Regions from separate parts of the Paenibacillus sp. FSL H8-0315 genome, predicted to be linked through region 1. Evidence: riboswitches for the same ligand, from Rfam matches in the RefSeq annotation. Region 1 holds a riboswitch; each other region holds the start of a gene.
The links. A riboswitch is a leader RNA that binds a small molecule or an ion and turns the genes downstream of it on or off. The one in region 1 is predicted to bind cyclic di-GMP.
Positions count from the first base shown of each region.

Region 2: another riboswitch for cyclic di-GMP. It lies ahead of MHB56_RS16375 (anti-repressor SinI family protein); the one in region 1 lies ahead of MHB56_RS19205 (glycosyl hydrolase).
Region 3: another riboswitch for cyclic di-GMP. It lies ahead of MHB56_RS16905 (choice-of-anchor A family protein); the one in region 1 lies ahead of MHB56_RS19205 (glycosyl hydrolase).
Region 4: another riboswitch for cyclic di-GMP. It lies ahead of MHB56_RS05180 (thiamine pyrophosphate-binding protein); the one in region 1 lies ahead of MHB56_RS19205 (glycosyl hydrolase).

Region 1 is NZ_JBBOTA010000001.1:4,430,223-4,438,241, reverse strand. It holds gene MHB56_RS19220 (GNAT family N-acetyltransferase) at 1-128, shown strand, start outside; gene MHB56_RS19215 (discoidin domain-containing protein) at 215-2,920, opposite strand; gene MHB56_RS19210 (glycosyl hydrolase) at 2,972-4,492, opposite strand; gene MHB56_RS19205 (glycosyl hydrolase) at 4,644-6,194, opposite strand; cyclic di-GMP riboswitch class I at 6,207-6,286, opposite strand; gene MHB56_RS19200 (sugar phosphate nucleotidyltransferase) at 6,423-7,796, opposite strand.
Region 2 is NZ_JBBOTA010000001.1:3,759,201-3,767,219, forward strand. It holds gene MHB56_RS16370 (2-oxoglutarate dehydrogenase E1 component) at 1-2,055, opposite strand, end outside; cyclic di-GMP riboswitch class I at 2,526-2,610, shown strand; gene MHB56_RS16375 (anti-repressor SinI family protein) at 2,638-2,793, shown strand; gene MHB56_RS16380 (helix-turn-helix domain-containing protein) at 2,901-3,230, opposite strand; gene MHB56_RS16385 (TasA family protein) at 3,400-4,008, opposite strand; gene sipW (signal peptidase I SipW) at 4,099-4,689, opposite strand; gene MHB56_RS16395 (hypothetical protein) at 4,691-5,866, opposite strand; gene MHB56_RS16400 (aldo/keto reductase) at 6,246-7,223, opposite strand; gene MHB56_RS16405 (hypothetical protein) at 7,276-7,491, opposite strand; gene MHB56_RS16410 (PadR family transcriptional regulator) at 7,582-8,019, opposite strand, start outside.
Region 3 is NZ_JBBOTA010000001.1:3,879,549-3,887,567, forward strand. It holds gene MHB56_RS16890 (DUF3221 domain-containing protein) at 29-373, opposite strand; gene MHB56_RS16895 (ASCH domain-containing protein) at 729-1,142, shown strand; gene MHB56_RS16900 (hypothetical protein) at 1,342-1,734, opposite strand; cyclic di-GMP riboswitch class I at 2,230-2,320, shown strand; gene MHB56_RS16905 (choice-of-anchor A family protein) at 2,429-4,708, shown strand; gene MHB56_RS16910 (alpha/beta hydrolase) at 4,816-5,790, shown strand; gene MHB56_RS16915 (NusG domain II-containing protein) at 6,610-6,999, shown strand; gene MHB56_RS16920 (Gx transporter family protein) at 6,983-7,540, shown strand; gene MHB56_RS16925 (ATP-binding cassette domain-containing protein) at 7,570-8,019, shown strand, end outside.
Region 4 is NZ_JBBOTA010000001.1:1,184,639-1,192,657, forward strand. It holds gene MHB56_RS05170 (helix-turn-helix transcriptional regulator) at 1-608, shown strand, start outside; gene MHB56_RS05175 (methyl-accepting chemotaxis protein) at 730-1,980, shown strand; cyclic di-GMP riboswitch class I at 2,155-2,251, shown strand; gene MHB56_RS05180 (thiamine pyrophosphate-binding protein) at 2,407-4,047, shown strand; gene MHB56_RS05185 (carboxymuconolactone decarboxylase family protein) at 4,058-4,426, shown strand; gene MHB56_RS05190 (hypothetical protein) at 4,632-4,982, shown strand; gene MHB56_RS05195 (ketoacyl-ACP synthase III) at 5,037-6,029, shown strand; gene MHB56_RS05200 (DNA-binding protein) at 6,106-6,315, opposite strand; gene glpK (glycerol kinase GlpK) at 6,336-7,829, opposite strand; gene MHB56_RS05210 (ATP-binding protein) at 7,948-8,019, opposite strand, start outside.

The DNA of each region.
Region 1 (8,019 bases):
CGTCTGTGGACGACAAGGAGCTGATCTCGCTGCTGTTTGATCCAGCGAGCCCGCTTCGCACCTCTGATTCCTTGGGGGAATCAGAGGCAATCCCTTTACCTTATATGTCAGGCCTCCATTTTATTTAAAGCACAAAAATAACCTCAGCGGGAGAAGGATCCCGCTGAGGTTATTTAGTATGCTCTATTAACAGTTATATAAATTCAAATAATTCTTATTCTCTGGAGTACACCTGTAGCTCTTGAATAGACCAATAATTCCCGCCGGCTCCGTTCTGCACAATTTTGACATACCTCGTCTTCACTTTAGAAAAGGATATCTTAGTAAGCTCTTTCGTACCTTTACCAGACGTGAGTTTTTTCCAGTTTTGAGCATCGTCAGAAATATAGACTACATAGTCTCTTGGATAATCAAACGGTGATAACGTGCTATCCAAATCTATTCTTTCAATTTCATGTGCTTCACCCAGATCAATCTGAAAATACTCACCGGAAACCTGATGTTTCCCCGTATCCCAGCGCGTGCGCCGATCCCCATCGATAGCCAGACTAGGAGCTGATGCTGCCGTATTCACATTTGAGGATACCTTCCATTTAGTACGATCCAGAGGAACCAGTCCAGTGGCTGTAATCTGAACTTTATCGGACAGTAAATTAGAGCCGGATACCCTTACCGCGTAGGTATATAACGTCCCTTCACGTAAATTATGATCCGTATATTCTGTAAGCTTCACATCGGTGGCCACCACCTTCATTTCCCCGCCGCTACCTTCAGCGCGAAGCAGCTCATAGCTTGCTCCTGGTGCCTCCAACCAATTTAATTTTACAGCTAAACCTTTTGTTGCTGCGGCTTTGAATCCTTTAGGTGCCGACGGCTTTACTTCAGAGGAAGGCTGCAAAATATACTGCACAGCCTCTCCTGGAGCAAGGGTCTCCGTAAAGGTTAACGTAGGAGTAGCCTTTTTACCTGTTACATAACTTCTTGCTTTTTCATACGTATCCCCGTTTCCAAAACGTTCCCCTTCATACACCCCGTTCTTCGGCATAGTCACATTTACACTCACAGTTTGTGGAGTAGACTCAAAGTTAACGAAATTAACCAGCACCTTATTTGAGGTCGCTCCACTTCCCGCAAGAGGCTTCAATGTAGAAGTATCCACGGCCCGAACATATACCAGCTTGTCGGCTAATACATCTTTGTTGGCAATTTGATAAGTTAGCGGAGCTCCATGTGTAGCATAGGCAAGACTGAGCCTTCTCATAATGCTGACACGTGAATCCTCATTTTCTTTTGTATAATAAATCTCTGTGGTCGCCGGATCATGCTCTTCTAAATTAAACCCGTATTTGAATAAACTGAAATCCTTAAAAAAAGCAGCATGCTGCACAAACATATCCGCATAACCAATATGTGCACGCATGATCCGGTCGAATACAGCCGCTGTCCGCTCCGTTGCCCCGTATTGATAGGCATCCACATGACTGTCCGAGGTACCAAATTCAGTGGTCAGCATTTTTTTGCCGAGTCCATTGTCTGCGCCAGTGAAGGTCTTCAAATTCTCAGTAAAGCTTCCTCCATTACTAAAAATATAAGAGTCACCGTAGGAATGTCCATTGGTCAAATCCGTAACCTTCTCCAACTCCATACGTTGCTCTGGATCACGTTCCCAGCCATCCGGATCTCCACATTCCTTCCCAGTTCCCTTCTGATTACCACAGGAATCCTCACTGTAGCTCGGCCAATATGCCCAGCCCGGAGCAACAGTTTGTAAATGGGGCGCGATTTGCTTGCCCTTTTTATTCAGCCAGTCCGCAATTGCCAGGTTCACTGCCTTAGAACGATTGAATAATCCCGGCTCATTATCTACCTCATAATATTGAAAATAGGGGCTATATTGCTCAAAATAATCTGTCAGCTTTTTCTCCGCGTCAGCAGGCAACGATCCATCTGCCTTAAGCTTAATATCACCAGTATGCAAATACAAAGCAACCGCCTGCATGTTGTAATCCTGCAATACCTTGTAATATTCCATCATATCCGAGCAGGATCTCCCGACATCACTGGCACAGCTAGTACGCATCACATTCCCGCTATAAGCCATCCCTAGCCATTTGATAACATAAGGCAAGTGCGTAACTGCACCTTCATCGAAATAAAATTGTTTATTATTCACTACTGTTCCCGTCAGTGTATAGCTGCCATGGATAGGCTCAGAAATTGGAGCGTTAAGAGATTCTAAACGGAGATTATCCCAAGTCCACCAGGAATATTCGTCTTCTTTGTCACTGCAATATAAACAGCGAACCGTTTGCAGCTTCAATTCATTCGTTCCTATCTTTAATTGCTCCTTGGGAATATATAATTCATAGGTCTTTTGAAAGTTATATTCGCTTTCTGTGCCAGCAACGCCCGCAATTTGAATGATCCCCGACAATTGATGATTGGAGAACACACTCATTTGCGGCACGGATTTATAAGCATCCAGAATACCTACGCTAAATAAGACCCCATTCTCCGGGATCTTATTTAGCTGATAGGTGATTGTTAATTCCGGCTGGGTCTTTCCATTCAAGCCTGCAGGCAAGCTCTGCAGAGCCGATGATTTGAGCGCCGAAGAAGTAACATTAAATTCCTTCTTGCTGCCAGAAGTGCCACTCGCAGCGAATTCAGCTGCTGAGCCATCATGTTGTCCCAGATTCCAGATCACAGTACCATCCGGTATTTCTGCTGCAGCATCAGTTCCTGCAGATAGTCTCGGTATATTGGCACCTACCTTATAATCGTTTGTCCTATTCGTTCCGAAGACAGAGACAGACAACAGAAACAAGACGGTTAATGCGGCGAATTTTAGTAATAACAGTAATGGTTTGTTTGCAGATATCTTATTTTTTCTATTAGATATTCTCCTCGTTATTCCCATCCATAGGTCCTCTCTTTCTTCCGGAATGTCTTACCCTATCATTTCATTAGATTAAGGAAGGAACAATGCCCCTTGTGGAATTACCTGCTGCTTCTGGCTGGAACTCTCCCATAGCAAACGAAGATTGGCATCTCCTTCATTCTCATAATATTCAATTTGGATATCATAAAGCGTTCCGGCTGTGAGCGGGATACTTCCTTTATGAAGGGTTGCACTTTGATTTTTCCAATTGTCGATGATCAGCTTTCCGTCAATCCAGACACGGACTCCATCATCAGAGGATGCCGAAATCGTATATTTTTCACTGAATTTAGGTTTGAGTTTCCCTTTCCAGCGTACAGAAAAGTGATCTTCATTTATCTCTGAGGCAGGGGACCCACCATGCCAATTAAAATCAATCTTACGGTCATTGCGGATAAGTACCGCTTCTCCATCTAAATCAGTATTGTTATAGTATTCTCCAGTTAAACCCGTTAGGGTTACCGGAGTTACGGGTGCTATCGAAGGACCTCCTGTTGTGAGAACATAGTCCTCTCTCGATACTATAAATGAGTCTTTCATAAAGCTTTTAATTGACTGTAGCGTATTATTTTCTGTCAGTAATTTTCCCCAGGTCATCATATAGACCCATTTATTTTGTTTCTCAGTTAATACATCCGGGTTCGGCAATTGCCCACTCTCCCCGATTCCGATAGGTTTACCCTCGGCCAATGCGAGCAGATCCTCATAGTAGGACTGTTTATAATCGTTATTGTAGATATCCGCAGCCAGAACATCGAGTTTATCCCCACCGGGATAATATGCAGCATATGGATCTGACCATTCATTCGGTGCATTCGGATTCCACACCCACAGTAGATTATTTAGCTTGTGTGTGTTTACAAAACGATCATAGACAATACTCCACAGCTCTGAAAAATTGTCCTTTTTCCCCCACCAAAACCAACCACCATTCATTTCATGGTAAGGTCGCCATAAGACCGGCACTCCGGCATCACGCAGCTGACCCAAATATCCAGCAACCTCGTCTAGATCTGAAATTAGCCTCTTATACTGAGCTGTCCCAGGTGTAACATAAGCATTAAATTTCTCTTGACTGAGACTTCTGTTTACATTGGACCATTCTGGTGAGGTTCCCGGTAAGCTCTGATGGAAGGTCATGGCTACAATGCCACCCTCTTGATGCCATTCAATTGCACTGTCTATAACAGCTTGCCGCTGTTCTGCGATCGTCCCTTCGGATTGATTATTAATCGCCCCTAATTCATAACCATGTAGAACGGCATTTTGTCCCGAAGTATTCTTCAGCTTATGAACCAGTTCATCTGGACTTTCTAGATAATCATGCTGGCCGGACAAGATCCCTTTGCCACGTAGATTCACCAAATTACTCAGCAGTTGCTTGGCTTCTTCAGAAGCCGAAGGATTGCTTGGTATAGCCGGAGGTAGAGAGGAAGAAACACTCATAGCCTTCGGAAGACTTTTAACCTCTCCCCAAGGCAGCAAGGAAAAAATAATAAACACCGGTAACATAGTAAACAACAATCTGTTTTTCTTATAATATTTACGCAAATAAATCCTCCTTTCGGTAGCTGTACTGCCTCCACAGGTGTTAAAAACATACCTGTTATCGGACAATCGTCTTCTGACCTAATGAGGACTATAGCTTAGTAGCTCTGCAATAACGCAGAGCCACTAAGGATCGACCTTTAATTTTCATCAATCAGGAGACATCCGGAAGAAAAAGTGCACTTGCTGGAACTGTCTCTTTAGCTTGACTAGCACTTTCCCACATCAAGCGGACTCTCGCATCGCCTTCATTCTCGTAATACTCCACCTTGATATCATATAGCTGGCCAGCCTTCAGCGTTATAATGCCCTTACGCTCAGTACCACTTTGCTTAGTCCAACTATCAATCACGGATTCCCCATTCACCCAGACACGGATACCATCATCTGAGGTAGTGTAAAATGTATATTGCTCATTATATAATGACTTAATTTTACCGCTCCAACGTATGGAGAACCGATCAATCCCGAGGGCGGCATCCGGCGAGCCTTGCCGCCAATTGAAATCGATTATTGCATCAGTTCTGTTAAGAGCTGCTGCTCCCGACAATTGCATGTTGTTGTAATACTCTCCTGCAAGCCCCTTCGCGAGAGGAATTGCTGCCTCCCCCTCTTCTTCAGAAGGTGCCGGCGCTGGTGCGGCGCTAGGTGTCGGTGCCAGACCAGTATTTAATTTATCTCTGGTCAGGGTATAGTTGCTATTCATAAATGTTTTGATTGTGTCTGCACTGTTATTCTCGTAAAGCATTTTTCCCCAGCTCATCATATACGTCCATTTACTTTGCGATTGCTGAAGCTTCTCCAGATTAGGCATTTCACCATTTTCCCCGATCGCAATCGGTTTGCCTGCGGCTAGACTCAATAAGCTGTCATAGTATTTTTGCTGGTAATCATTTTCGTATATATCTGCTGCCAGAATATCTACTTTATCAGCACCTGGATAAGTTAGCGCATAAGGATCTGACCAAACATTGGGAGCATTCGGACTCCATACCCATAACAAATTATTTAATTTATGAACGTTAACAAAACGGTCATACATAATATTCCATAGTGTAGAAAAGTTATTTTTCTTCCCCCACCAGAACCAGTTCCCGTTCATTTCATGATAGGGTCTCCAAAGCACCGGAACATTGGCATCGCGCAAGCTTTTTAAAGAGACGGCCACCTTATCAAGCTCAGCGATCAGATTGTTATATTGCTTGGTACCCGGTGTAACGTAACTATCAAACTCACTCTGGCTAAGTGTTTTTTTCACATTATCCCAGTCATAAGAGGTGCCCGGCAGGTTAGCATGAAAAGTCATAGCTACGATCCCGCCCGCTTTATTCCAGTTGATGGCGCTGTTCACCACATTTTGACGTTGCCAAGCCATCGTTGCTTCGGACTGACCACTGATCGCACCCATTTCATAACCGTGAAGAGCCGCATATTGTCCGCTGGTTCCCTTCAGCATATTGTTAATTTCATCTGGACTTTCTAAATAGTCATGTTGACCGGCAATAATACCTTTTCCTGAGATCGAGTAAAAATAGTTAAGCAGCTTTACGGCTTCAGGTGAGGCACCTGGGGTAACTGGCGTTCCAGAATTTGAAGCAGCTATGACAACAGACGGCGAAATTCCAACAGCAAGCGGAAGTGCAGTCAGAAACAGGACGAGTGACAGAAATGCACCAAACAATCGATACGTACGGTAAGCTTTCAAAATAATCTCCCTTTCGGTAGCCAGGCTGCCACTCTTTCGAAGGCCCTATAGCTTTGCGTCCCTACCTTTCGATAGGTTTGCCTTTTCAATTTAAGAGAAATAATCTCTCTTACCGTAAGTATCGACGACAATTAATGATATATTTAGTGTTTTTATGACTTTTTTTGATAATTGAGTCAATTTACCTGTTTCAAGAAATTTTGAATTGGTTAAATAGATAGGTTAGACCTATGAAATGAATTGTTGTAGTTCTATATCATTCCAGTCTAAAGTAATACGTATGTTATCTTCTTCTACTAATTCAGACCCCGTCTGTACCTCTATAAACTCAACATCCGTCAAAGCAAGGATCGCGTGCTTCGTTCCTTCCGGTATACGTACCACGTCCCCAGCCTTCACATTATGTTTTTTCTCATTCAGCACAATACTTGCTTCGCCGCTGACGATTGTCCAAATTTCACTACGCTTGCGATGTAATTGATAGCTGATATTATTCCCCTCGGATATAAAAATCCGTTTGGTCAGCACTTCATTGCCTTCATCATATTTCACATAATCAATAACTTTGTAATGGCCCCAACGGCGTTCCTCGTACATCGGTCTTTGTTCAAAGGTCTTCAGCACTTCTTTAATCCGTGGGCTCTCAGCTTTATGGGTAACTAGAATCCCATCCGGGCTAGCCGCAATGATCAGATCCTTCGCACCAATTACCGTAATCGGAATGTCCAGCTCATTAATCAAGCAAGTCCCCTCAGAATCCGCCGTCACAAAACCTTTTCCTACATGCTTGCTGCTCATTTCCTCTGTCAGCGTATTCCACGTTCCAAGATCCTTCCAGAATCCATCATACGGCTGTACTACAATATGTTCTTCTTTCTCCACTACTTCATAATCAAAGCTGATGGAAGACAATAGCTTATACTGCTTCTGCAATTCTTCATATCCTAAAGGCAACCCTTTACGCTGCAAAATATCTAACAAGTACCCTAAGCGGAAGGCAAACACGCCGCAATTCCACAAGGCATTTTGCTCGATGAGCTGTTCTGCTTGTATGCGGTCTGGTTTCTCTTGAAAGTGACTCACCTTCATAAAACCATTTTCCCCCGCCTCTTCGGTGGTAGGAATAATATATCCGTATTTCTCTGAGGCATGTTCAGGAACAACACCCATTAGGGCCAGATTTGCTCCACTTTCCAGCATGGTCCCCTCAAGCATAGCTATGGTATCGAAAAAGGATGCTTCTACATAAGGGTCAACAGGCAATATTGCTACCGTCTCCGCTGGAGAAACACCTGCCACTGAATAAAGATAGGTAGCTGTTAAGGCGATAGCCGGAAAAGTATCCCGACGCTCCGGTTCAACGATAATCGGCACATGACTTCCCAGCTGGCTTTGTATCATTTCTACTTGGCCGCGGCCGGTGGCCAGATAAGATGATTCTGCCATCCCTGCTTCCTCCAGCTGTCTCCAGACACGTTGTACCATGGATTCTGGTTCACCTTGAGGGCTTTCAAGTACCTTTAGAAATTGCTTTGAACGTGAGTCGTTGGACAACGGCCATAACCGTTTACCTGAACCGCCTGATAGAAGTACCATTTTCATAGAATGAACCCTCCTTGAATTATGGAAATCGAGCATATTTGAATTGTTATCAAAACGTCAGCTTCCACTTAGCCTTATTTCGAGCGGATGCACTAAAAAAATTTGTTAGGTAGAAACCACTTCAAGGGATTTTGGACTTCCGATCGCTGTTATCCTCAGATTTCCTTATTGAACCGCTTCTAGCGGTAGAAATCCGAGGATAGCATATGCTTTCGAAGCTAGC
Region 2 (8,019 bases), 670 kb from region 1:
TACGAAGGTTTCCGGTGCAAACACATTATAACCATATTCAAAGCCTAATACTGATGCCTCTGACAATGGACTGTTGTATACGCCAAAGGAGGCACGGGAATCGCTTAGCTGATGCAGCGGAGAGAATAAATCTCCTGTTTTACTGTCGTGCAGCACCAGATGGCGATGTGCGAAGGTTCCGCGCTGGGCATCTTGACCGCTCAGTCGGATGGGCGTTCCATTTTTCAGAATGGTAGCGAAGGCTAATGTTTCAGCTAGTGCCCAGTCGACCTTTTCACCCTCATTCAGTGCATCTTTACGACGTTGTAAAATGCGCTCCAGCTTCGGATAAACCTGGAATCCAGCAGGAACCGTCAACAGTTCACGATTGATCTCCTGCAGGCTGGAGATGGATACCGCTGTAGTGTTTGCCGCTGCGCGGTCCGTTTGTAGAGGAATGAAGGCTTTGGGTTCTTTTTTCTTATGATTGCCTTCCTTCATAGTATCGTACGCACGCTGCAATACGCTTTCTGCTTCAGCATTCATCTTTTGTACGTCTTCGGCGGTAAGAACCTTTTCGTTTTTCAGTCTCTCTGCATAAACCTTGTAGACGGTTGGATGATTGCGAACCTTGCCGTAGACAATAGGTTGTGTGGTTTCAGGATCATCCATTTCGTTGTGACCATGACGGCGGTAGCCGATGAGATCAATTACGAAATCTTTTTTGAATTGATGGCGGTATGCGCTAGCTAAACGTACAGCTGCTACGCAGGCCTCTGGGTCATCAGCGTTGACATGGACTATTGGGATTTCATACCCTTTGGCGATGTCACTCGCATAATGCGTAGAACGGGAATCTTCACTTTCAGTCGTAAAACCAATTCGGTTATTAACAATGATATGGATCGTCCCACCATTTTGATAACCTTGAAGTTTGCCGATATTAAGCGTTTCTGCAACAATTCCTTCACCTGGAAAAGCAGCATCGCCATGCATCAGCACCGCCATAGCTTTACTGGTATCAATCTTCGGCAGTCCTGCAGTGCTCCGATCTTCTTGTGCGGCACGAGTGAAACCTTCCACGACAGGATTGACGAATTCCAAGTGACTTGGGTTATTCGCTAGTGTTATTCTTGTGCGTACGGTTTCTCCTTCACGGACAGCACGGTCTGCACCGAGATGGTATTTCACATCACCTGTCCAACCATAGTTAATGCCTGTGGAGCCTTCGGAAGGGAAAAGCTCCTTGTTCGGAGAATGATGAAACTCTGAAAATATGATATCATAAGGTTTGCCCAAAATATGTGCAAGAACGTTGAGGCGGCCGCGATGCGCCATGCCCATCAAAATATGCTCCGCACCGTCATGTGCAGCAGCACGTACGATTTCATCTAACATCGGCACAAGAGCATCATTGCCTTCAAGACTGAAACGCTTCTGACCTACAAAAGTCTTGTGGAGGAAGGTTTCAAATTGCTCTACCTGAATCAGGCGGTTCAGGAGCTCTTTGCGTTCTGTATTATTTAGGGGTGCTGGTGAGCTGGTGGATTCTGCCTGTCTATTTAGCCATTGCAGTTCTTTTTCTTCATGCACATGCCCGAATTCATAGGCGATGGTCTTGGTGTATGCCTGACGCATACGTTGCACGGCATCCCATCCGGTATGCACATCATTCGGCGCATTTTCCCATATAAGCGTGGCAGGCAGTGCGATCAGGTCTTCGCGGGTCAGCCCATAGGTTTCAAGCTCAAGATATTTTGCCATGGGATTCTGATCGCGTACCAGCGGATCAATTTCAGCGGCCATATGGCCATATATACGAATATTGGCGATTAGCTTGGAAGCTCTTACTGCTTTTCTAAGCCATTCGGTGTCTCCCGAGATGCGCGGCTGAGGAGCCGGTTCGCTATCCGGAGTTAGGGGAGGAGGTCCCGAATTTGTAAAAAGCTCGCGATAATTATTTTCTACGGTGGAGGGATCTTTCACAAACTGTTCATATCTTTCTTGAATGTAGCCTAAATTGGGTCCGTAATACTTACTCCAAATGGATTCGTTATAGGGCTCTTTGGCTGCCATGAATACATCCTCCTTAACGGATGAACTCCATACGTGACATTTTGTGTCAACGCTTACTGGAGCTGTGATGATTGCGGTTTCATTTCTCATCTTATTGTGCTACTTTCGGCCACTGTAATCAATTCATTCTTTCGTCCAATACGTTCGCAAAATGGTATGGGTTAGCTTGTTCTAATGAAAAGAAGGGTGTTTCTTCTCATTACCCATTCTAAAGGCCTATTAAAATGATTCTATTATCCTTATTTTTAACTATTAGGTCAGTAAATATTTATTTTGCTAGTACAATTTATTTTATGTAACGGACGAGTATCGTGATAATCGGACAAGATCTTTGAAAAAAAATCTTTTATTTTTCGTTTTTAAAATAGAAAGTAACCAGGAATCGACACACTTTTCCGCTTTCTTTTTGTATAATGTTATTGCAGATAGTAATTTTATAGTTTTTTAAGCAGATCCTTTCGTGAAAAGGGTCCAGTAAAAGGTAAACTTGCCGAAAGGCAGGGGCACAAAGTCGCGGGTCTAAGGTAGAGATACTATGACAGCCGGATTGCCTGGGGACGTAAAATCTTAGGGGGAGATTTTTTGGAAAAGTCCAACCAGGGTAGCAACAGAGAACAGCAGTTTATTGATCTGGATCAAGAGTGGGTACATTTATTATTAGCAGCTAAGAAGGCTGGCATTAAGGCAGATGAAATCCGCCAGTTCTTTCATGAGAAAACTGTGCAGATCGTGCAGTAATACATTAGAGGGGTTACATATCGAAAAAGGGCACAGCGGTTCTTCGCTGTGTCCTTTTTCGATATGATTTAGTAGAAGAGAGGATCGTACCAGATTAGTAGGAAGTATTAATCCTTTTGATCGAGCTTCCATTTCTGATAGTCCAGAAATTCTTTGAATTCGCGTTTGCTAATGCCTGAGTCCATAGCTTCCTGCACCAATCGGAACCATTCCGAATCTAAATGTGATTCCTCTGCATCATTGGGTTCTCCATAGAGTAGGGCATGAATGGATACCTGAAGCGCGTCAGCGATTTTTTCGATAAACTGGATGGATGGATTGGATTGGATGTTTCTCTCCACGTTGCTAAGATACGACTTAGCCACATCTGCTCTGTCCGCAAGCTCAGATAGGGAGAAACCCTTGTCTAGGCGGAGCTGCTGGATACGTTGGCCCATATTCTGTGGCACTATGCTGACGCCCCTCCGTAATTTTTGTTATTAGTATAGCAAATATCAATAAATCGGACAAAGTTTATTGTAAAGAGAAGAGCAGCAATCTGCTTATCCGTGGCCGGATTCAGGATCTGCTGCTCTTCGAGTATTTTATTAAATTACTTTATTGATCTTAGTAGTCTTTTTTCGCACCTTGTTTAGCTACGAAATCCCAAGTCAGTGTTAAGCTATCGCCTTGGAAAATATTTTGATCTTGGTTATTTTCCACAAATTCGAATTGGACGGAGAAGCTGTCGTTGGTACCGGCTTTAATACCGGATGCTTCGGTAAAGAGTTGATCCCAACCTGTATTTTTTACGAGATCCGGATGCTGACTTTTTAAAGCAGCAAGTGTAGTCTCATAAACTACATTTTCAGGAGAGACGATAGGTACTCCTTTATCATTATTTCTAAGGAATTTAACTTTAATGAACTCGGCTAAATCCAGGTAGTTATCTCCTTTAGCATCCGTGATTTGAGTCGATGTATTCAGAATAATAGATCCGATATCGAGCGAACCATCGTTTTTCAATTTGAAGGATTTAGTTACCGTATCACCTGGTTTCAGGTTAGGAATATTAACGATGACAGAAGGGTCGGAGTTCAGATCGAGCGTGCCCGCTGCGAATGTAGCTGTGCTTTGCGCAGTGTCGCTAAAGTATGCGAAGGTTCCTCCGCCGATTAATGATAAACCCAGTGCTGCAGATGCTACGCCAAGACCCAATGTTTTCTTGATACCCATAATAAAATTCCTCCTCAAATTTGTGTTTGAATTTTTTATAAAATTTATATATTGTATCTTCCGGTTCGTAAGCGGAAGTGGACAATCAACTTAGGGCTGTGTTTCTGTTGGGGGCGGTGAGGCTGGCAGTAGGGCAGCATTTTTCTTTTCTAATACAGCTACAGCCTTCCAAGAGGTATACAGAGCATAGAGCAGAAGCATCAAGCCAGGCACGATCATGAGGACTACACTTCCAGCTTTGGAAACCGCGAAATTCATAGCGTAACCGACATAGGGTACAGTGACCCCGGTATACTGAGCTACAACATTCACAGAACTGGTAGGGTTCATGTCGGGCGCGTCGTTGTTATCGCCTTTAGTGCGATAAACAGCTTCACCAGTAGCGTTATTGACGGTCGCTTCTACAATCCGGTGAGTAATGAGCAGATTATCTTCATTCCTAAAGGTGATGACATCGCCTGGTTTGAAACGATTCATATCCCCTCCGGGTTTTAATGCGACAATTGAGCCTGTCTGAATTCCTGGTTCCATCGATCCTGAGAGTACGGTTTTGATCTCATATCCGAAGAAAGCAGGTTCACCGCCGGAGGCCTTGGATAACACTACGGCTGCCACCAGCAGAATAAAGATCACAAGCATTAAGCTCGATAGGGTATTATTGATAATTTTTTTAATTCGCATCTTATTCTCCACCTTTCTCAGGTTGAGGGTCCGAAGGAGCTTGGGTTGCTACCGGCGGGGTAGTCGTATTGTCTTCCGCCTTTGGCGTCTCTTGTGGAGCCTCTTGCTGAGGGACATCTTTTGGAATTGTGAGCTCTTCGTCAATTTCCGGCTTAACCGGGTCAGTGGCTGGGGCTTCAGGTTGTTCTTTATTTGGGGCTTCCGGAGCAGCTTCACCTGATGTTGGAGGGGTTGCCTCAGCTTTCGCTTTATCCTCGGCTTCTTGTTGCTTTTTCTCCTCAGCCAAACGTTCTTCTTCTTTTTTCGCTTCTTCTTCTTTCTTTGCTTGCTCTTCTTCTAGCCGAGCTTTTTCAAGCTCTTCTAGTTTTTGCTCGCGAGTCTGACTGATCAATTGGAGTTTATCTTGAAGGGTAGTGATACTTGAGGTTGCCGATTCTTTATGGTTAGTCAATTCGGTATTTAGAGCTTCATAAGATGAGGTGAGGTCGCTAGAGATCACGCCGTCTGGTTGAGTGAAGGTAATCAGGAATGGCAGTGGCTGTGGGAACTCTCCTTCGCGTAATTCAAGTTGTCCATATACATCACTGGTAACTACCGAAGCGAATGGAAGACCGACATCGTGTATGGAGGTTAGGTAACTAATAACTCCATTTAAGGAAGCATTCAAGGATTCCGAGATCACACCGCTTTGATTCAGGCTGCTTTGTAAATCTCTGAAAAATTGCTCGTCCTTGATTTCTAGACAGTTGGAATCTAGAGATGTCATATATCCTCCTATCTGGAAGAGTAAGGCTGCTGCTGCACTTAGCTCATTGTGGATTTGATTCCAAATTTGGCTGTTAGCCGCCAGTTGCTCGTTAACGCTATCTATTTGGGATTGAAGCGCCGCTATTTGCGAAGAAATCTCTTCTGCAGCGACATCAAGCTCTTCCAGCGACATCCCTTCTATTCCCGAAACGTCCGAGTAGTTAGCTGATGAGGAAAAGGGCTGTAGTGATTCTTTTAAAGTGAGCGCTCGATTAACATGCTCTTTGAACTCTGTAAGCAGTGCCTTGATCGAATTCGGAAATACTTCGCAAAAGCTAATCGTGCTAGTGGTTTGCGTAGCGGCTCCAAAGCCTCCATAGGTACCACCAACTTGCTGCGAGGTATATAGAAATAAGACGGAGACAGCCATTCCTGATTGCAGTATACGTAATCCGATTTTCCTGTTTCTTCTAGGTCTTCTCCTTGCTGATCTGGGTCTCAGAGGAATACCTCCCCTCAATGTCTGTTTCTTTGGTTCGTTATTATCGTTCTTTATTAAGAACAACTTCTGTAATGAATCATACATGGAATAAATCAAAAAGAAAACTGCCAATAACGCGCATTTGTGCTCTATAAAGAACAAAAATGATAATTTATCTCTGAATAACTCCATTTATCGCTCGTTTACTAAATATATTCGCAATAAAGAACGATCCGTTAGGGTGATTCGCAAAAAAATACCCGGCTCGCAGTAGTAACGCGAGCCGGGCATAAGCGGAGTAATGAAGTTGAGAATATAAATGTATATGTTACGGAAGTTTTGAACCGCGTGAACTAACATACAGGTCATACCATTCTTTACGGCTAAGCTCCAGCTTGTCCGCATCGGCACAGGCAGTAATACGCTTCGGATTCACAGTTCCAATAACAGGCTGAATGGCAGCTGGATGTGTCATTAGCCAAGCCAGTACAATGGCTTCGGGTGTTGTTCCTTTTTCATCTGCGAGCTGTTGGACCATAGCTGCTGTTTGGACGATATTCTCCGGTTGATCCTCTAATGAACGCCCGCTAAATAGACCTTGGGCGAGTGGCCCCCAAGCTTGAAGCTGAATGTTCTCCATTCGACAATGTTCAAGGGTTCCCTCAGGGAAGATAATATCCTTCCATGGTTCACGATTTACACTGATTCCAGCATCCACCCAGCTGATCTTAGCCAAGCTCATATGCAGCTGGTTTACGATAAAAGGTTCATCGCAATAAGTCTGCAGCAGCTTGATCTGAGCGGCGCTCATATTGGAAACCCCGAAATGACGAACCTTACCAGCGGCCTTCAGTTGATGTAATGCGGAGGCTACTTCCTCGGGATCCATTAAGGGATCAGGTCTATGCAGTAGAAGAATATCAATGTATTCGGTCCCAAGTCGTGACAATATTCCATCTACACCGTTCAGAATATGTTGGCCAGAGAAATCAAACGTATTAGTACTGTCTCCAGGTTCCATTAGCTTAATTCCACATTTAGATTGAATTATGATTTCTTCACGTAGTCTTGGACGATCCTTAAAAATCTGACCGAATACCTTCTCCGCCTTCCCACGAGTATAGATATCTGCATGATCAAACATGTTGATGCCGATGGAAAGGGCGGCATCAACCGCTTCATGTCCCTGTTTAACATTCTCCGCAGTAATCGGCTCATGGTCCCAGTCACCGCCTAGCCCCATGCAGCCTAAAGCAATGCGGCTTGCGGGAATCCCGCGCTTGTTTAAAGGTAACGCTTTCAACAATGTGATTCCTCCTTGGAAATTATGATTGCGTACTTGTAGATATTGTACACTCTCAGAAGCCCGTATGGTATTTTTTGTCGCTGGAAGAGCGGTGTTTGGTCTCTTCTTTATTCTTTTCTTCTTGCTTTTCCAGCGTCAAATCTTCCATCGGAATCGGGTCTACATTCTGCTCACTTTCATGAAGATCGAATAGACTTTCTTTTTCTGTTGGATATTGTTCCGGGTGATCCCGTTTGTCACTATTCAGCTGATGTTTTTCTTGAGTCATTTTTACCGCCTCGCCTTTCTTTGAGATTTAATGGCTATTGTGCTCGTTAATAAACGTATTTTGACTCCCTTAAACAGAAAAAAGAGGCCATTAGGCCTCTAAATTCAACGGTGTCCCTATGTCTTTTAGCTTGCGCGCTACAACATCATCGTATAGGCGCTGCAGCCATTTCAGCTCAGTCAGGGTGTGCTCATATGTACCGTACATTAGATGCAGGGCAGAACGAGGCACGATGGAGATATGCTCCTCGTATACCTGATAAGCCAGATTAACCTGATGTTCTGTTTCCCGGAGGCGTTCCTCGAGCAGCTTCTCGACCTTGTTCTGATCGATATGACGGGACATTGCCAGGGCCATATACATCGGATGATAGAAGGGTTCGTTTTTCTTAATTTGTTGCAGGATAAGCTGTTCGAATAAAGCTTTACCTTGCTCCGTTATGGCATAGATTGTTTTGTCCGGCCGATCACTGCTGCGGATGACCTCTAAAGCTTCTATATAACCATCTTGTGCAAGCTTATCCACAGC
Region 3 (8,019 bases), 550 kb from region 1:
TCTTTATAGTAGATTCTATTCTTTTTGCTCAATTCTTGATTTTGGTGATCTTTTTGGCGGTAACTTGTGCAGGGAATGAATCATCACTTACTTCAAAAAACACTTTAATCTCATCTCCTTTTTTATATTTAGAAGGTGCAACTTTATTTACCCAAATGGCTTGAGAGTACTCATTAGATTCGAGAATTTCCTTGTATTCCTTGTTCAAGTCTTCTTCTTTTAATTCAGAAATTACTAAAATTCTTTTATTTTCTACATCTATTGTGTGTACAATTCCTTTCAAAACTTCATCATTCTTACTACAGGCGGTGACTAATAACAAAAAAACAAAAATAAGAGTCCATTTAATAGTAGTACGTGGTTTTTGAATCATGGACCTTCCCCTCCAGTGGTTACGACATTAGTTTAACATCGGTTGCACAGGCATAGCAGTTAGTACATTACCAATATAAGAATAAACAGCAGCCTTTCCATTATGACGACCTTTATTGATTCTGGGGAGTTACAGGTGAATGTCTGTAGTATTGATATTTTCATAAGAACTTTTGTTTGTATATAATAAAAATAAATGTTCTTATTTTAGAGGCGATCAATGATGGAAATGAGTATCGACCAAACGGTTGGGATTATTTAATTTATCAGGTCAAGGTGAGCAAGATTACACAACGCGAGATCGAGATCCGTGCATCCGTGACAAACGTCCAACATAAACGAAGGGGATAAATATCATGCGGTGTATAACAATACGGCAGCCTTGGGCGACTTTAATTGCTCTTGGTGAAAAAGAGTTTGAAACTCGTTCATGGAGAACAGCCTACCGCGGCGAGTTAGGCATCCATGCCGGAATGAGGATTGACAAAAAGATTTGTGAACAGGAACCGTACAAATCAGTATTGGCGAAACATGGCTATACAGCGAATAATTTGCCGACAGGAGCTATTATTGCTACAGGTCAGCTCGCGGGATGTTATGTGGTTACTCCAGAGGTGGATTTAAGGGAATGGATCAATGGGAACGAATATGATTTTGGCGACTATAGTGAAGGACGGTTTGCCTGGAAGCTTGAACGGGTTCATCCATTAAGCCATCCAATTCCAGCTAAAGGTCGGCTAAGCTTGTGGGAGCACTCTAATCACTTCTGAACGGCGAACAATATTTTTAATGTAATTTTTATGTGCCTATCAGCTTTTTTTCAGGTTCGAGGTATATATTAGAGACACCAAACACCCCCCAGTGTTTTGTGGTATATCTCTCTCAGGTCTTGCCAACTCCCATGGTAAGGCCTATTTTTTTGTTCACTAATTGATTGGGGGGAGAGAGCGCAGCGGCTTCTATACAGCTTTACTTAATCTGGTACTGTTCTTCGTAACTCTTAAAAGATGAAATATCCAGCCCTAGGTATCTGCGCATATGGATGGCAGCCTGAGCCGCAACAATGTCATTCAACAGCAGCATTCGTTCATGATAGCCACGACATATATACTTGGCTTCAATTCCAGTATTAAGTCTGTTTTGCTCATACACCTTGATTCCCCGTCTTCTCATTTCTGCACGAACATCCCTTAGATCTGTTGTAGCTACTGCAGCAGCTGTTCCAAGCACCTCCAGATAAGGGGCGGGTGTTCGTAAGTGTGTAGATAAAATGGCGGAGTCCCGTTCGAAAGCTGATAAAATCATCGGAAGCAATAAATAAGATTTCACCAGCATGTTGTCCCTGCTTTCTGCTCTATGCATGAATCTCATCACCTCTAATAGGAACGTATATTCGTATTCTACCCCGATATTCCAAAAATAATCAATGGTATTTCTAAACAGTTTATCCAATGTGATTAAATTCACAACTTAATAACGAAGAATAAATTATATTAAAAATTGTAATAATAAAAATTAATGTATCGAACGCAAATAAAGGAGAATTATGATGGAAAAAGAGGGCAGCCTCCAGCGTGGATTGTTTTTTGGTTTAATTCTGAGTGTTCCCTTATGGATATCCATATTGGGCTATATACAGTTACTTTAAAATTTAATGAAAAACCTTATGCGAAGCGCCTTTAGGCGCTTTTTTTGTGTGGTACTAATGCGGGGAATTATCGAAAGGAATTGATTGACAATTGTGGGTGTCGGGAGCTAAACTGTTATTAATTCAAAAGTATTAAAAGTCATAGACTGTTATTGGATAGAATGCTTCAGCTACCAGTTCTGGACTTGCAGTGTAATACATATATATAGTCATGATAATAGCAAACCGTCTGAAAGGGCGGGACGCAAAGTCCAGGAGTCTAAAGTGTCTTAAAGGCACAATGACCGTCCGACTGCCATGAGAAGGGAATTTCACTTCTTTTTGGCGGTCTTTTTTGTTGTTAGGTCCTTTAGAGTTTCTGGTAATTATTCTGATTAATATAAATCATAGTTTTAGGAGGTGTGCCATTTGAAAAGAAGAATAAAACCGTTACTCTCGCTTGTATTAGCTGGGATTTTGACGGTAGGTAGTGGGCTTTCCTCATTGGGAGCTGGAGTTGCTGGAGCTAGTAGTTCTTCTACATTGGGAATTGCAGCGGTCTACAACGTGTTTATTCTAGGGGATATAACGACAGTTTCGGATACGGAAGGAAGGTTTGCTGCTGGAGGTAACGTTAACTTAACCAACTATAGTGTTGGAGATAGGTTGACCGCTGCAGAGGTTTCCCTGACTGACACACTTGTTGTTGGAGGGAATCTTACTTTCAACGGAGGTACTGTTTATGGGAATATCGTGCACGGGGGAGATTTTTCAGGGAATGTAACGCTCCTCAAGGGTGGTACAAAAAGACAGGGGAGTACGATTGACTTTTCAGCCGTAGGTCAGTCTTTGAAGGACAAATCAGCAGAACTTGCAGCATTGCCGGCGAATGGAACAACAGTGTACCAATATGGCAGCCTTACCCTGACAGGTACAGATCCTGCGGTCAATGTTTTTAATGTTTCAGGAGATAACGTCTCTAATACCTACGGAATTACAATAAATGTTCCTTCAGGATCTACTGCAATTATTAATATTGATGGTTCTAACGTAAAAATGAAAAACTTCGGATTTCTACCTAATAACGTGTTGAACAGCAAGAAAATTTTGCTTAACTTTAGCCAAGCTGCGTATCTTGATATGGCAGGCATAGGTGTAATGGGAAGCATACTTGCCCCCTATGCTCATGTTGATTTTATTAATGGTCAGATTAACGGTACTTTAGTGGCGGCTTCACTCAAAGGTACTGGTGGTGGTGAATTTCACCACTATCCATACGATGGTGATGAACCCGGACCAACGCCGACACCAACGCCGACACCAACGCCGACAGTGACGCCAACACCGACGCCGACACCAACGCCGACAGTGACGCCGACACCAACAGTGACACCAACGCCGACGCCGACAGTGACACCAACGCCGACACCGACGCCAACACCATGTCCGACGCCGACAGTGACACCAACGCCGACGCCGACACCAACGCCGACAGTGACGCCAACACCGACACCAACGCCGACAGTGACGCCAACACCGACACCAACGCCGACAGTGACGCCAACACCGACACCAACACCAACACCGACGCCAACACCGACGCCAACGCCGACAGTGACACCAACGCCGACGCCGACACCAACGCCGACGCCGACACCAACGCCGACACCGACACCAACGCCGACGCCGACACCAACGCCGACAGTGACACCAACACCGACGCCAACGCCGACACCGACACCAACGCCGACGCCGACGCCGACACCAACGTCGACGCCGACACCAACGCCGACACCGACACCAACGCCGACACCAACGCCAACGCCAACGCCGACACCAACGCCGACAGTGACACCAACACCAACGCCGACAGTGACACCAACACCAACGCCAACAGTGACACCAACGCCGACAGTGACGCCAACACCGACACCAACGCCAACACCAACGCCAACGCCGACACCAACGCCAACGCCGACGCCGACACCAACGCCAACGCCGACACCAACGCCGACAGTGACACCGACACCAACGCCGACAGTGACACCAACGCCGACACCAACACCGACGCCGACAGTGACGCCAACGCCAACACCGACACCAACGCCGACGGTAACACCTGAGGCGACGCCAACGCCATCGCCGACGGTAACGCCTGAGGCAACACCAACACCGACGGTAACGCCTGAGGCAACACCGACACCGACGGTAACGCCTGAGGCAACACCAACACCGACGGTAACACCAGAGGCAACACCGACACCGACGGTAACGCCTGAAGCAACACCAACACCGACGGTAACGCCAGAGGTAACACCAACGTCGACACCAGAGACTTCTGTGTTCCCGACACCAACGCCATCATCCGTAATTGGCACTATAGTTCTTGCAGAAGATCCTGTGCCGCTTGGGCCTGTAGCTTCGCCGACACCATCGCCAGTACCAACACCAACACCGTCGAATAGCACAGAAGTACTTGTTGATGATGATGAGATCCCATTAGGTCCGGTACCGGCAGTGACACCAACGCCAACACCAACACCTGATGAAATCATCGTAGTGGACGATACGATCCCATTAGGTAAGCCACCTGTGAAGGAATTGCCAAAAACGGGTGAATCAAGTCCTGCACCTTACTATGTAGCAGGTTTAGGTTTTGCACTTATCGGATTATTAATGAGAACCAAGTTCTCCAAAAAGAATAAATAATAAAGGGTAGATCAACATAGAGTCGCTTTCGGGAGTGTTCCGATGGCGGCTCTATTTGTATGTCATGATTGCGATAGTTTGGTGCATTCTAAGTAGATGGTATACTCTTGTTGGAAAAGAAATGTAGAGGGGATGGCGAAGGCGAATTGATATGGTTCATTATTAGCGCTGTAATCATCATAGGGATTCTAATCTATGTGGGATTTTTCTTCTATGGTATTGCTATTAAACGAGCGCCAAAGGTATTTCTAAGTAATAATCCTAATCTGAAGGCTGATCCTCCGGTTGCCGGAGCTTCTTGGGGGGAGGGGAAGGATTGGGTCTCTCGCCAGAGCTTCGAGAATATTGAGATCGTATCTGCAGATGGACTTAAACTAAGGGGTTACTTACTCCAATCTAATCGTGCTGCGGGACGCACAGCCATTCTAGCCCACGGTTATTCAGGTAAAGCAAAGGATATGGGGGCGTACGCCAAAATCTACTACGAGAACTTAGGCTTTAACATCCTAATTCCCGATGCAAGAGGGCATGGAGATAGCGCAGGGGATTACATTGGTTTTGGTTGGCCGGAACGAAAAGATTATTTGCAATGGATTGAATACATGATTAAAAAGACTGGGCCCAGTGCTCAAATTGTGCTTCACGGCGTCTCTATGGGCGGTGCTACAGTGCTAATGACCTCAGGGGAAGATCTTCCGCCGCAGGTAAAAGCTATTGTTGCGGACTGCGCTTATACCTCAGTAAAAGCACAATTATCTTACCAACTACGACGCATGTATCGCTTGCCAAGTTTCCCTTTCGTTCAAAGTGCAAGTCTAATCACCCGCTTGAAGGCGGGGTATGGTTTTGGTGAAGCCTCTGCATTAAAACAAGTGCGGAAAGCGAAGGTCCCGATTCTTTTTATTCATGGGGATGCGGATAACTTTGTACCTTTTGCTATGATGAATGAATTGTATGAGGCATGCCAGAGTCCAAAAGAGAGACTCATAGTGCCGCAAGCGGGGCATGGATTGTCTTATGATACGGATAAGGCGGGGTATATAGATGTAGTAACAGCTTTTGTAAGTCGATATGTAAAATAAGTCCTGAACGTAGACAGCGCCCGATATCCGCTAGGTAGCGGTTATCGGGCGCCTATATTTTTCCACACATGACGTAGTCCTTGAATAAGGATCGTACCGTCATGCTTTCTCGTTATATTCATCCCCCGCCGTTCGTGAGTAACGGGTGTCTTAATTCCTTGTTATTTCCAGCAGCCGTGTGGCGAGAATAATCCTTCCAATACGACAAAAGCCCTACCTCTCTTTTGCCCTTGCGGCTCCATTGACCGCGCCAGTGTGAATCGGAATGCTATATTTCGAATTTAATCTCATAAAAAGGAAGAGTACTGCAAGAAAACATAAAGCCTCTTTGTCCAAAATGCCGATGTGTATAATAGTCGGCCTGACATCTTCTTGGTGGGGATATTCAATATATCGAAAAACAAATACCATATAAATATAACACACTATTGTTTAAAAGGCAAATATAATAATGAATTCCAAGATAAGGTTTATTTGATTCTAGAGAGGAACAAACCTCGATAAGGGGCGCTTAGATTTTGAAAGTAACTTAAATTGGGTTAATTGTGAATTATTCCGGAAAAGCTAGTATACCAGAGGAGATGGGCGATCTCGGTGCAAATGGGCTAAAATGTAAGTTGGATATTTTTGCAAACGCTACAAACTTCAACTGAAAATGCCAGAGACGAATGGGTTGTGTCTGCTGGGGTTATTTTGCGTGCCTATTTTGTGAACAGCTCTCTAAAACTGACAATAAACTCCAACATTGATTGAAGGATTGAGGGTAGACCGTTATAATTAATAAGTCTGGATTTTAATTAAAAAATAAGGGAGATTTTTATGAAACGCGCAGATGTGTGGCTGATTTCCATCGTATTGATTGCTGCGCTCGCTTTTCTCGTACCGAGATGGTTTTCGGACAATGATGACAAAGGTGGGGCCGGTAAAAATCTCATAGCCAATGTAACGGTGGACGGTGAGTTATTTAAAACGGTAAAGCTTACAAAAGAAGAACAAACCATTGAGGTCCGCACGGAACGCGGCTATAACATTTTGAAGGTGCATGATTACGGGATTGAAATGTACGATGCCGATTGCGCTGATAAAGTTTGCCTAGGTTTTGGTTTTATTACCCTGCCCAAACAGACGATTGTCTGTCTACCGCATAGAGTATTAGTCGAAATCACCAGTGCGTCGGGGGAGGATGATATAGATGCCTATGTCCAGTAGTGAATCTGCAACAGCTTTAAAAAGAACAGTGATTATTGCGATTTTCGCCGCAGTGGCAGTAGTGTTAAGTTTAATAGAGGCACAGATTCCGTTATCCGGGATGGGACTGGTGCCGGGTGCTAAGCTCGGACTGGCCAACATTATGATTTTGACTTGTATTTACTTTTTACGTGGACGGGATGCTTTGCTGCTTGTCATCCTCAAAACACTGCTTACTGCATTTCTGCTAGGTACCTTCTCAAGCTTGCTGTTTAGTTTATTTGGTTCACTTTTTAGCTTTGTTGTTATGTTTGTGCTGATGCTGATTAGTGGCAAAGGTAAGAGTATAAGCTTGATCGGAATTAGTATAGCCGGTGGGATTGCGCATAATATCGGTCAGCTGCTGGCAGCTTCTATGGTATTTGCATCACTTAGTATTTTTTATTATCTTCCCATGCTGCTGATCACTGGGGTAGTAACAGGAATTGCCGTGGGCTATGCAGTCCGTTATTTGGTGGCGTCATTGTCAAAAATATCGCTGTTTGAAGAATTTTTGGACTGATTAGTCACATCAGCGGAAGGATGACTAACATGAATGAATCATACGAAGGTCAAGACTTAGAGGGAGAAGGACAAGCAGTCATCTCTCTGGATGGGGTATCGTTTGGCTATGATCCCGAGCATCCGATTCTTCACAATATAACGTTATCTATCTCTCAAGGACAATGGGTCAGCTTGGTTGGTCCTAATGGCTGCGGGAAGTCTACGTTGGTCAAGCTGCTCAATGCTCTGCTGCCTAAGGGGGCTGGTGAGATTGTGGTTAGTGGCATGCTGCTTAGTGAGGAAACGATCGGAAGCATTCGGCAATGTATCGGAATGGTGTTCCAAAATCCGGATAATCAGTTTATTGGAGCCACTGTAGAGGAAGATATCCTATTCGGCCTGGAAGGGCTTTGTTTGCCGTACGAAGAGATGGCTGAACGTTTGCACTCCTATACGACGAGACTAGGAATAAATCATCTGTTGTCCAAGCATCCGGGT
Region 4 (8,019 bases), 3.2 Mb from region 1:
CCAGTTACCTGAGCCAGCGCATTCATATAGATGGTGCCAGCTGGCACCCTTCCGAAGAGACATATCCGTTCCTATCTGTCCTGCAGGAAGCTGTTTGGGAAGACCGTAAAGTGAAGATCACTTACCCACGGAATGACGAGATGAAGGAGCGTTTCATTGAACCTCTCGGGTTAGTCGCAAAACGTGGAGTTTGGTATGTAGTGGCACGAACCGAGGGTGAAATGCGGACTTTTCGCGTGTCGAGATTAATACAAGCTGACGCAACTTATGAATCATTTGTCAGACCTGAGGCTTTTGATTTAAAAAGCTACTGGGAACAATCGACTTTAGCTTTTAAAGCAGCACTGCCAAAATATGTAGTGAACTTAAAGGTGAATGAGTCTATTCTTAAAGAATTACAACGTGAAAGATATGTAACTATAACTTTAGTAGAACCCTCTGCTAATACTGGGTGGATGAACGTGGAGGCCGAGTTTAATGCTATAGAATCTGCCTGTCGTATCGTACTCTCTTTCTCTCCTTCAGTTATTGTTTTAGCTCCTATCGAACTAGTAGGGATGGTAAAGTCTGCTATTAAAACAATTTCCGCAATATATGAGGAATTTTGACATCAATTCTAAATATCTACTACTTAAAGAAGATTTATGACACTTCTCTATAGACCAATGACCTATAAATCCCCTATAATAACACCATTACATAAAATTTAATAAGGGGGACATTTTACCAATGAGCTGGATGCACAAACTTCCGTTAAAACAAAGAATTGTTGCCGGATGTTACCTCGTTGCCGCACTGTTTGCTATTCCTGTCTTAGTTACGTTAATGATTCTAGGTCAATTTCTCGTAGGAATTATACTAGTAGTTGTTCTTGCAGGTCTGACTTTACCTGTTGCTCGCTTCGTGGAGAGAACGCTTACATCATCTTTTGATGATATTGCTAATGTATCTCACAGTATTTCGAAGGGCGATTTCACTAGCAGAGCGGACGAAAATGGCTCAATGGGTGACGTAAGCCGCTCCTTTAACACAATGATTGATAAGCTCAAGAAGATTCTGACCGATGCATCGCAGATCACCCGTCAAGTTATGGATGCAAGCCGCGGAATCGAAGATAAGAACCAGAACCTGAAGATTGTCATGGCACAAGTAGCCTCTTCTTCTACTGAGCTCGCTCTTGGTGCAAATGAAATATCTACGGATATCGCTGATATGACAGAATCCATTAAAGACATTGAGACCAAAGTATCCAATTATACGAACTCCACCAAAGAAATGAACAGACGTTCAATACATACCTTAGAACTTGTTGAGCAAGGGCGCCAATCCGTAGATACACAGGCTGAAGGCATGCGCAAAAACATAGAGGCTACACAAAAAGTGGCTGATACTATTGAAGCTCTCTCACAAAATGCCCGCGGGATTACGATGATCACCAAGACCATCACAGAGATCGCTGAGCAGACCAACCTGCTGTCACTGAATGCCTCCATCGAAGCTGCTCGTGCCGGAGAGCATGGTCGGGGTTTTGCCGTTGTAGCTCAAGAGGTTCGCAAGCTTGCTGAAGAATCTACGGCATCCACAAAAGAAGTATTCGGCTTGGTCCGCAGCATTGAGTCAGATATTAAACAAGCCATCGATAATATTGCCATCAATGAAGAGGTTGTGCAGGTTCAGAATGAAATGATCACTCAATCTGCCCATATTTTCGCACAAATTGTACAAAGCGTGCAGTACATTACCGAGCAAATCTCTTCATTCTCTGCGGAGAGTGATCTTATGCTAGAAAGTGCCTTGAAAATTTCCAGTGCAATTGAGAATATCTCAGCAATCACCGAAGAAACTGCTGCTGGCACGGAAGAGGTATCGGCGGCTATGAATGAACAGATTAATGCCCTGCAGTCTGTTGCAGAAGAAACGGAAAAAATGACCCAGGCCGTATTTAATCTGCAAAAAACCATTCATATCTTTAAATTCTAGTTCAAAACTATCAACTGCCACCTAAGCTGAGTCTTAGGTGGCAGTTTTTTTCGCGAGGCAAAACTTCATCTCTTGGACAAGACTTTCGTCAAATTTCGAGTTTTTTTAGCGGATTATGTTGACAAAAATTAATGAGGAATATATTGTAAAGGAAAATTATTCTTATCAACTATAAATTAATATTGGCAAAATCCTCGAAAGAGGATGACGCAAAACCATGGATCTACAGCCTCATTTTTTCGTTTGAGGCCATGATTGCCAGGTTGCAGAGGAACCAGGACGGCTGAACTATTGTTCAGTCTTAGCGGTGCCTTATGCCACCAACCTGTGCTTACTATAGAGCACAGGTTTTTACTTTTTGAGTATATTGATCTATCGTATCTATTCGGTAGATTAATAACTAATATATATCAAAAAACTTGTGAGGTGTTTCTTTTGAAGACAGTCGCAGATTACATGGCGGAAGCACTACGTAACCTTGGAGTCACCCATTCTTTTGGGATCATTGGCAAATCCATTTGTCCAATAGTTCTAAAGATGGTGGATTACGGTATTGAATTTATTCCCGGCAGACATGAAGCAAGCTCCGGATTCGAAGCAGCAGGGTATGCGCTGAAAACGGGTAACCTAGGCGTAGCATTTGGTACTTCGGGTCCTGGGGGAACTAACCTGCTAACAGCAGCAGCACATGCGAAAGCTAACAACCTACCTGTCCTATTTATTACCGGCCACCAATCCATTACAGAGCTTGGAATTCCACAATGTCAGGACTCCACCTCTTTTCTGGCTGATTTAGCTGATATGTTCAGACCTGCCACCTTGTTCAGTAAATTGGTTGAACGTGGGGATCACTTTGGTACTATTTTTAATCATGCGATTTCTGTGGCCCTGACCAAACGGGGTCCTGTTCATCTTTGTATTCCTTTTGATGTACAAACTGAAGTATTGGAAGAATGCAATATAGTAATCCCAGAAAGAGAATCTCTAATTAGTCAAGCTAATATCGATAGAGTCATCGATGCTATTCAAGCTGCTAAGAATCCTTTGATTATTGCGGGTAAAGGAATTAACCGCTCCGGAGCACATAAAGAGCTTGTTCAACTCGCAGAAACTTTTAATATTCCTGTAGTAACATCTCCAGGTGGAAAAGGGGCTATAGTCTGGGATCACCCACTCTATCATGGTCCTATTGGCGTTGGCGGTTCGACCCACGGGGACGATTTATTGAATAAAAGCGATTTATTTATAGTGCTTGGATCACGTTTAAGTGATATGACCATCTGTAATCTTAAACGGGAGAATCATCCAGCAACTTTAATTCAATTTGATATTGATCCAACCTTTGTCGGAAAAATACTATTGTCCAAAACGATACCGGTCACTGGGGACCTGCGCGATAATTTGGTGCACTGCCTAAATCATATTGACCCAAACACAATCACCAAACGTGAGGCTTTGGCCGATGCGGATTATTCAGAAGAGCTTCCAACCCTCAAGAATCTTTCCCTTGCTTCGGTAATGAGCACTTTAAGTGATTTGATCCCTTATAATAATTCAATTTTCGTTGATGATGGAAGTCATGGATTCCACGCTGCAAAATGGTACAAGGTTAAGAAACCGGGCAGCTTTGTTTTTGATGCGTATTTTGCTTGCATGGGTAATTCGATCGGCATGGCTATTGGTGCAAAAGTTGCAGCTCCTGAAGAAACTGTCCTCTGCATTACAGGTGATGGTTGTTTCATGATGCTCGGCGCTGAGATTAACACCGCTGTCTGCAAAGATATCCCTGTCATCTTTATCGTGGTCAATAATAAGCAACTAGATATGGCTCTTAAGGGTATGGAGAAAACCACAGGTCGTATCGATGGAACTCTATATGAAGTACCAATGGACGCCGTGAAATTCGCTGAATCTCTAGGTGCTAAAGGCTACAAATGTGAGACTGCGGATGAATTCACAGCTGCAATTAAAGATGCGGTAGCTCTAAACCATGTTGCCGTTATTGAACTACTAACAGACCGTGATGAAGTCCCTCCGACTGCACACCGTACTTTGAACCTAAACTAGGAGGCTAACCATGAAGGAAAATATCAACAGTGGTCTCAACCACTTCACGAATCTATCAGGAGACTATGGCGCAAAAGCACTAGCTCCAATTAAAGACCACTTCCCTGACTTGGCTGAATTTATTATGGGGAATGCCTATGGCGATATTTTTCAACGTAATACTATAGCCCCTGACTGGAAGGAAATCGCAGTCATTTCATCTTTAATTTCAATGGGACAATTCGAACAGTTGGGCGTTCATTATGTCATGGCCCTTCGTGTTGGAGTTACCGTAGAACAGCTTAAAGGTATTCTATTACACTTAGTACCCGTTATAGGGGCACCTAGAATCATCACAGCTTTTAATATCCTGCTTGCAACCATAGAAGAAATCCAATAACCCAACAGTTCGACAACAATATACAAAATTCGACTTTATTATTGCATACACTTGAAAAATATGCCTATAATAGAGTCGGAATATCCCATTACTTGCTGTATAGTGTCGAATTTTGACTTTTATAAAACAGCTAAATGGATATACATGGCTGGATATTGCAGTCGAACTGTTTTGGACAAATTCAATCTATGGGAGAGATTTAGGCATGGGAAGTTTCGTTTTGAAGACAGACACTACAAACAAGGTTATTAACATTGAGTTAGATGGAACATTTTCTGAAGAAGATGGTCTAAAATCTATTCAAGCTTATCAACAAACTATCAATCCAATTACTCCAGCTGACTATGAACTAAAAATCGACTGCAGAAAGCTAAATGTAACTGCACCAGATGTTGTACCTCTTTTAGAAAGCTGCTTTGTAATGTTTAAGAATGATGGATTTGTAAAAGTAAATCTAACGCTTGAAAATAACCCGATCCTCAAAATGCAGCTTTCCCGTCTTGGCCGTAAAGCTGGACTCGATAACATCGAGATCATTTCTGCGGTTACAGCCTAGATCTTTTAATCTTAATATGTAGGCCACATTTTACTGCTTTCCTGGAGGCGTATTATGACCGGAATTCGTATTAAAGGCATTGATATCTATCATCCCAGCAATATAGTTGGTAACGACTTTTTCATTAAGCATTTTGACGAAAAAGGCATTGATATTCGAGGTCTATTATCCGCATTAGGTCGTATTACACGGTATAGTATTAAGGATGCGGATGAGAATTCCCTTACGATGGCTTTTGAGGCTGCCAGGAATGTTCTGGAGAAAAGTGGTCTCACAGGTGCCGATATCGACCTTATTGCCTATGCAAGTCAAACTCCTGAGTATATCTTTCCTACCAACTCATTAATGATTCACCGTTTGATCAAAGGCGCATCCCATACGATCTGCATTGACAGTAATGCTAATTGTGCGGGTATGACGGCTTCTGTGGAACAGGTTAGCCGTCAGATGCAAGCGAATCCTAGGATTAAACGAGCGTTGGTCATCGGCTCCGATTATGTAACCCCTCATGCCGATAAGAATGATCCAGTCTATTACGCTAACTTCGGTGATGCAGCGGCGGCAGTCATTCTTGAACAAGCTGAGGATGTGGTCGGTTTCATTGACTCTATCTACCAAACGGATCCTTGTGTTTGCGATAATTCCAAGTTCCCGTGCGCAGGCCTGGCTAAACTGGGTAAACAAGGTGTAGCGGCTGGAGAGTTTAATGTGAAGTTTATTCCTTTTGATAATTCCATTTGTATAGATGCTGCTTCTGAGTCTATTCGTACTCTACTGTCTAACAACAATATCGCGCCTGAAGCCATTAAAGCAGCCTGCTTCTCACAGTTTTCATTGCCTAATATCTTAGAGATGTGTGAGAAAGTCGGCATTGATCGCAATGTAGCGGTATACATAGGGGATGAATTCGGATATACCTCTACCAGCAGCCCATTTATTGCTCTACATAAAGCTGTAACTACTGGAAAGATCGAACGTGGTGATAAAGTCCTGTTCTGGACAGTGGGCGCCGGTTGGCAAAATGTAGCATTTGTTATTGAATATTAGGAGCTGTATAACAAAAAGCGGCAAGCTAGGGATTCACCTAAGCTTGCTGCTTTTTAATATAAATATGAACGCAACATCAGGACTTACTCGCAAAGGTGAGCCCCTTTTCCGCGAGAGCACTCCGTAATAGGACGATCGCCTTTGGCCCCAATCCATGTAGCTGCAGAAGCTCTGCTTCAGTAAGCTTGCTGAATTGTTGAAGCTGAACATATCCAGCCCCATGCAGGGCTCGAAGCGCCGGCTTAGATAGTCCACCCGGCAGATCAGATTCGGTGCCGTTAACCATAGATATATACAGCCCCTTTATCACTGATATCCTTCATGCTTCTCCCAACCCATGGTACGCGCTACAGCGTCCTTCCAGGCGTTGTAACGACCTTCCCGCTCAGTTATACCCATCTCAGGCGAGAAGACCCTCTCAGCCTTGTTGAAGCTCTCTAGCTGAGCACGTGTCCAGACTCCGGACGTTAACCCGGCCAGAAGCGCCGCACCCAAAGCTGTTGTCTCCGCATAGGTTGTTCTAGTAACCTCACTGCCCAGGATATCAGACTGGAATTGCATCAGCAAATCGTTACGCACAACTCCGCCATCCACACGAAGGCCGGTCAATGGCATGCCTGCGTCTTTTTCCATAGCTCCTATTACATCTCTAGATTGAAAGGCTAAGGACTCCAATGTAGCTCGTACCAGATGTCCTGAGGTAGTGCCTCTAGTAAGGCCAAATATGGCTCCACGGGCATACATATCCCAATAGGGTGCCCCGAGTCCGGTAAACGCAGGCACAACGATAACCCCTTCACTGTCCTCTACTTCCCGTGCTTTATCTTCTGAGCCTGCTGGCTCCTCTATAAGACCAAGACCCTCCTGCAGCCACTGAACAGCCGCTCCGGCCACGAACACACTGCCCTCTAGGGCATAATAGAGTTCATCTCCCATACCCCAAGCTACAGTGGTCAACAAGCCATGACTGGAGGCTACAGCTTCTGTGCCTGTGTTCATTAGAATAAAACAGCCTGTACCATAGGTGTTTTTGGCACTGCCGGGTTCTAGACAAGTATGTCCAAACAATGCGGCCTGTTGATCTCCAAGTACAGAGCGAATTGGAATGTCCGCCCCGAACCACTGTTTGTCTGCTACTCCAAATTCGCCGCCAGACATTCTTACTTCTGGCAGGATGACACGCGGAATACGAAGCTCTTCCATTAGCTCTTCATCCCAGCACCGTTCATGAAGATTAAACAGCATCGTACGTGAGGCATTGGTAACATCCGTGACATGTACGGCTCCGCAAGTAAGTCTCCAAATTAACCAGCTGTCGATCGTCCCCGCTAGAAGTTCCCCTCGATTCGCCCGCTCTCGGGCGCCATCCACATGATCCAGTATCCAGGAGATTTTGGTAGCTGAGAAATAAGCATCTACAACAAGGCCCGTCTTGCTCGCAATAACTTGCTCCAGCCCTTTACTTTTAAGTTCTTCACATTGCTCTGCAGTACGCCTGTCCTGCCACACAATCGCAGGGTATATCGGTTTGCCCGTTATTTTATCCCAGATTAAAGCTGTTTCTCTCTGATTGGTTATTCCGATGGCAGAGATCTCCTCAACTGCTATGCCACCCCGCGCAATCGCATCTCTTGCCGCTGCGAGCTGTGACGCCCAGATTTGCTCAGGGTCATGCTCTACCCAGCCTGGATGGGGGAAGGATTGTTTAACTTCATATTGACCTTGTGAGACCCATTTAGCCTCCGTATCGAACAATATGGCTCGTGAGCTGGTAGTACCTTGGTCTAAAGATAAAATCATTCTATGCCCTCCCAAGCAAAACCTACAAGATATGTTCCACGATGAACAAGATTAATGTGTTTGTTTCAACAAAAAGCACCTCTGCTGTCAGAGGCGCTATCACACATTGTGTTTGGAATTACTGTTTTTCGACAGGAAGTCTTAGCGTAAAGGTTGTACTTTCGCCTAGTTTGCTTGAAGCTGAGATGGT